DNA from 2 places in the Pseudomonas sp. 9Ag genome. Region 2 is predicted to be linked to the other one. Evidence: predicted binding sites of a transcription regulator. Region 2 holds the regulator's gene; the other holds the start of a gene.
The links. The regulator FliA, encoded in region 2, starts transcription of late flagellar genes. The targets are predictions, from matches to a motif close to CTAAAGTTTNNNNNNNNNNNGCCGNTAA.
Positions count from the first base shown of each region.

Region 1: the regulator FliA is predicted to act here: its motif matches at 1,290-1,317, upstream of ALTERO38_RS07420 (methyl-accepting chemotaxis protein).

Region 1 is NZ_LR733836.1:1,683,776-1,686,762, reverse strand. It holds gene ALTERO38_RS07430 (CoA transferase subunit A) at 1-258, opposite strand, end outside; gene ALTERO38_RS07425 (hydroxymethylglutaryl-CoA lyase) at 299-1,195, opposite strand; gene ALTERO38_RS07420 (methyl-accepting chemotaxis protein) at 1,366-2,987, shown strand, end outside.
Region 2 is NZ_LR733836.1:2,226,044-2,229,030, forward strand. It holds gene ALTERO38_RS09870 (chemotaxis protein CheA) at 1-192, opposite strand, end outside; gene ALTERO38_RS09875 (protein phosphatase CheZ) at 205-999, opposite strand; gene ALTERO38_RS09880 (chemotaxis response regulator CheY) at 1,023-1,397, opposite strand; gene fliA (RNA polymerase sigma factor FliA) at 1,514-2,239, opposite strand; gene fleN (flagellar synthesis regulator FleN) at 2,254-2,987, opposite strand, start outside.

The DNA.
Region 1 (2,987 bases), 540 kb from region 2:
CTCGAACTCCTTGTTCTCACCGACGTAGGAGGAAATCATCTTGCGCACCTGGCGCGTCTCGAGCAGCAGACCGAGGCCAAAGCCGTCGACGCCAGCGTTGTTGCTGATCACGGTGAGGTCTTTCTTGCCCGTGTCGCGCAGTGCCTCGATCAGTGCCTCGGGAATGCCGCACAGGCCAAAACCGCCAACGGCGAGCGTCATGCCATCCTCGACCAGGCCGTCGAGCGCCTGCTTGGCGTTGGGATAGATCTTGTTCATGAAATGCCTCTTGTTATCTGAGGTTGGCTACAGACTCGGGTTACTCAGCGCTCAGTCGGGCCCGCGCGACGCGTGATCCGTTGGGACGACCCAGCACATCGCTGATGCGCTGACCGGCCGCGATCAGCGCGTTCAGGTCGATGCCGGTCTGAATGCCCAGGCCGTCGAGCATGTAGAGCACGTCTTCACTGGCCACATTGCCGCTGGCGCCTTTGGCATAGGGGCAACCGCCGAGGCCTGCGACCGAACTGTCGAAGGTGCCGACGCCTTCCAGCAGGCTGGCGTAGATGTTCGCCAGCGCCTGACCATAGGTGTCGTGAAAGTGACCGGCGAGCTTGTCACGCGGAACCTCGCGACTGACCGCCTCGATCAGCTGACGGGTTTTGCCCGGTGTGCCGGCACCGATGGTGTCGCCCAGCGAAACCTCATAGCAGCCCATGGCGAACAGCTCGTGCGCCACATGCGCGACGCGCTTGGGGTCTACTTCGCCTTCGTAAGGGCAGCCCAACACGCAAGAGACGTAGCCGCGTACCTGAATGCCGTTCTCGCGCGCTGCAGTCATCAGCGGAGCGAAGCGCGCCAGGCTTTCGTCGATGGAGCAGTTGATGTTCTTTTGCGAGAAGGCTTCCGAGGCGGCGCCAAACACAGCCACTTCACTGACTCCGGCTTCGATGGCTGCTTCGAGTCCTTTCATATTGGGCGTCAGCGCGGCGTAGGTGACGCCGGGCTTCTGCTTGATCTGCGCGAACACATCGGCAGAACCCGCCATTTGTGGCACCCACTTGGGCGAGACGAAGCTGCCCACCTCGACATAGTGCAGCCCCGCGCTGGTGAGGTCGTCGACCAGGCGAACCTTGTCTGCAACGCTGATGGGCTGCTTTTCGTTCTGCAGGCCGTCGCGGGGGCCGACTTCTACAAGGCGTACCCGACGTGGCATTTCAGTGGTTGGAGTCATTGGTTGTCCTCATGAACAAGTTCGAGCGCCGTGCGGTGAAAGCCGATGACCGGCAGGTCATAGCAAGACTCTGCGGCTCAAGTTATCAACAGCATGGCAGATAAAACTGGAAGCCCCGCCTCTTGCTGGCGGCACCACGTTTGAGAACCGCCATGCTACGCAAATTGAAAATCTCCCATCGCACGCTGCTGTTCTTTGCGCTTGTAGCCGTGCTGCTGGCCGCGCTTGGGTTGTTCAGCCTGATGCAGATGTCCGCGATACGTGCTGCGGGCAGCGAGATCGACTCCGATTGGATGCCAAGCCAGGCGGCCGCTGACGATATGGCGCTGAATCTTGCTCACGTGCGGATCGAATCCATGCGGCAGTTGGCCTTCCAAGACGCCGAAACGCTTCGCAAGAGCGACGAGCAGATCGCTGCAGCAATGACCAAGCTCAGCCAGCTGATGGCTCGTTACGAGGAGCACATATCCAATCCTGATGAGGCTCGCGTGTTCGGTGTCGTCAAGAATGTATACGCCAGCTATCCCCAAGCGCTTCAGGATCGCCAGCGCGTGCTTGCCGCCAACCCGAGCGAGGACAGGGCTGCCGCGGTGAACGCGCGGGTTAGCGAGCTTAGCCACCAGCTCGAACAGGCTTTGTTGGAACTCCGGTCGTTTAACGAGGAGGGCGCCCATCATGCTGTCGAGGCGGCCACGTCCGTTTATCGGAACGCGCAGAGGGTGATCGCCTCGGTGATCCTGGTTGCGTTGGTCTCGACCGTTGCGCTGGCGCTGCTGTTGACCGCCAGCATCGTGCGGCCCATGCGTCGCGCTGTCGCCGTTTCGAATCAGATTGCCAAAGGCGACCTCACCCATGAAGTTCATGTTAATGGCAACGACGAAGCCACTGAGCTGCTGACCTCGCTGAGCGAGATGCAGGCCAACCTGCGTAGCATCATCGGGCAGATCAACGATTCGGCCCATGTGCTGACGGCTTCGGCCGAAGAAATGAGCGCTGTCATGCTGGACAGCACCGAGGGCTTGCAGCGGCAGAACGATCAGATTGAACAGGCCGCCACGGCGGTGAATGAGATGACTTGTGCGGTCGAAGAGGTGGCCAGCAATGCCGTTTCCACCTCCGAGGCGTCGCGGGCTTCCAGCGAGTCGGCTCAACAGGGACGTATGCAGCTCGAAGACGCCATTGCATCGATACAGGCTTTGGCGGCTGATGTTGTCAGCGCCTCGGCCCGTGCCGGTGAGTTGGCCGATCAGACCCACAACATCACCCGTGTGCTGGATGTGATCCGCGCGGTGGCCGAGCAGACCAACCTGCTGGCCCTGAACGCTGCCATCGAGGCGGCGCGAGCCGGAGACGCCGGCCGCGGCTTCGCCGTGGTGGCGGATGAGGTGCGAGCATTGGCGAAACGTACCGGTGAGTCGACCCGAGAAATCGAGTCGATGCTTGGCAGCATTCAGCAAGGCACCGGGCTGACAGTCGAAGCGCTGCAACAAGGCGCCTCGCGCGCGCAGACCACCCTGAACAAGGCCGAAGCGGCTGGCGTTGCCCTGGTGCGGATTGCCGAGACGGTCGCCGGAATCAACGAGCGCAACCTGGTCATCGCCAGTGCGTCGGAGGAGCAGGCGCAGGTCGCCCGTGAGATTGACCGTAACCTTGTCAGCATTCGTGATCTCTCGGTGCAAACCTCTGCTGGCGCCCAGCAAACCAGTGTGGCGACTCAGGAGCTGTCGCGCCTGGCGGTGGATCTGAATGGACTGGTGAGTCGTTTCCGGATGTA
Region 2 (2,987 bases):
CACCAGCTCATGTAGCTGGAGAAACCCGGCACCGCCTTTTACCGTATGGAAACCGCGAAAAATCGCATTGAGCAAGGCTGTGTCATCGGGGCTGCTTTCCAGCTCCACCAGCTGCTCTGACAATAGTTCGAGAATCTCGCCGGCCTCTACCAGGAAATCCTGGAGGATTTCTTCATCGGCGTCGAAGCTCATATTTAACTTCCCCTAAAAGCCCAGGCTCGAAAGCAGATCATCGACATCGTCCTGCCCGGAAACGACGTCTTCACGTATATCGGCATGCATCTGCGGACCTTCACCATTGGAAGGCTGTTTTTCTTGTTTTTTTAGTTCCTGCTCGGCGCGCATCGCTTCGCGGTCATGCTGGATGCCCGCCACGCGGTCAACCTGGCCTGCCATCAGCACCAGATTAAGCAGGTTACTTTCGAGTTCGGTAATGAGCCGGGTCACCCTTTTGATCACCTGACCGGTAAGGTCCTGGAAATCCTGGGCCAGCATGATTTCGCTAAGGTTCTGCGACAGCTGACTGCCATCGTTCATGCTGCGCTGGAGAAACTGATCGATGCGTTTGACCAGGTCGCGGAACTGCTCAGCATTCATATCGCGACGCATGAAGCGCTGCCAATCGGCAGTCAGACTCTGGGCTTCGTAGCTGACGTAGTTCACCAGCGGCGCCGATTCCTCAACCAGGTCCATGGTGCGGTTGGCCGCTTTTTCGGTCATCTCCACCACGTAGGACAATCGGTCCGTGGCGTCGGTGATTGGCGACGGATCACCCCCCGTCGCACAGGTGTCCATTTCGAGCTTGACGATGGCGTTGTGCAGCTCACGCGTGAGCTTGCCGACTTCCTGGTACAGCCCCAGGTTGCGCGCCTGATTGAGCTCGTTAAACATCTGCGTCGCTTCTTCGAAGCGGCCTTGCTGCAGACTTTCAATCAATTGGGGTGCATGAGCCCTCAGAGTCGCTTCGAACTCTGCCAGGCCTTGGTCTGCTTGCGTCATAGTGCCCTCGCGGCGTTACTGCTTCAGCCGTTGACGCGCTCGAAGATCTTTTCGATCTTTTCTTTGAGCACTTGAGCCGTGAATGGCTTGACCACGTATCCGTTAACGCCAGCCTGCGCGGCCTCGATGATCTGATCGCGCTTCGCCTCGGCGGTCACCATCAACACCGGCAGGTGCTTGAGGCGCTCGTCGGCGCGGACCGCGCGCAGCAGGTCGATGCCGCTCATGCCGGGCATGTTCCAGTCGGTGACGAGAAAATCGAAACTTCCGCTCTTCAGCATTGGCAAAGCAGTAGTGCCATCATCCGCTTCGGCGGTATTGGTAAAGCCCAGATCGCGCAAGAGGTTCTTGATGATCCGTCTCATGGTCGAAAAATCGTCGACGATGAGGATTTTCATGTTCTTGTCCAAGTACACCTCCGTAAACCCGAATCCGAGACCTGCTCACGGTCTGTTTGCGGGCCTCATGAATGAAGCTCGTAAGCGGTCTCTAATGCTTTGTTGCAAACCGGTCGTTAACGCGCGCGCCACTCGCCAAGACGAGCCCGCAGACGTGCCGCGCACTGACTGTGCAACTGGCTCACCCGCGATTCACTGACGCCCAGTACCTGACCGATTTCCTTCAAGTTCAACTCTTCGTCGTAATACAGCGAAAGCACCAACTTTTCACGTTCAGGCAGGTTGCCGATGGCTTCAGCCAACGCCTGTTGAAAACGCTCGTCTTCGAGATCGCGGGACGGTTCCGGATGGGTGCTGGCAGCATCCTCCTCGAACTCCCCATGCTCGCCTTCCTGAAGCAGATCATCGAAGCTGAACAGGCGGCTGCCCAAGGTGTCGCCCAGAATGCCGTAGTACTCATCGAGACTCAATTTAAGTTCGGCCGCAACTTCCTGATCTTTAGCGTCGCGTCCTGTTCTGGCCTCAATTGCCCGAATCGCCTCACTGACCATGCGCGAATTCCGGTGTACCGAACGCGGCGCCCAATCACCCTTGCGCACCTCGTCGAGCATCGCACCGCGTATGCGAATACCTGCGTAAGTCTCGAAGCTCGCACCCTTGCCGGCGTCATATTTCTTTGACGCTTCCAGCAAGCCGATCATCCCAGCCTGCATCAGGTCGTCGACCTGCACGCTCGCCGGCAATCGCGCCAGGAGGTGGTAAGCAATGCGTTTGACCAGCGGCGCGTATTGATCGATGAGTTGGTACTGCGAGTCTTTAGCCTGAGCTTTGCTGTAATACATACCGAATCCAGCCGCTATTGTTCGTTAGGCTCTGCGGCGGGCCTTACCAGGCGCTCCACAAAGAACTCCAGATGACCGCGTGGCGTTGCCGGCAACGGCCAGGTGTCAACTTTCTGCGCGATGGCCTTGAACGCCAGCGAACACTTTGCACGGGGGTAGGCTTCATAAACGGCACGCTGCTTCTGCACGGCCTTGCGCACCGACTCGTCGTACGGAATCGCGCCTACATACTGCAGCGCCACGTCCAGGAAGCGCTCAGTCACCTTGGTCAACTTGGCGAACAGATTGCGGCCTTCCTGCGGCGCATGGGCCATGTTGGCCAGTACCCGGAAGCGGCTGATGCCGTAGTCGCGATTGAGCAATTTGATCAGCGCGTAGGCATCGGTGATCGACGTGGGTTCGTCGGTCACCACCAGCAGCACTTCCTGTGCGGCGCGCACAAAGCTCACCACACCATCACCAATGCCGGCGGCGGTATCGATGATCAGCACATCGATGTCATCGCCGATATCGCTGAACGCTTGGATCAGGCCGGAGTGCTGCAGCGTCGATAGCTGCACCATGCTCTGCGTGCCGGATGCGGCCGGCACGATGCGGATGCCGCCCGGCCCCTGGATCAGCACGTCACGAAGATCGCATTCGCCTGCAATGACATCAGCCAGGGTGCGTTTGGTTGTCAGGCCGAGCAACACATCGACGTTGGCCAGACCGAGGTCGGCGTCGAGCAATACGACCCTACGCCCGAGAT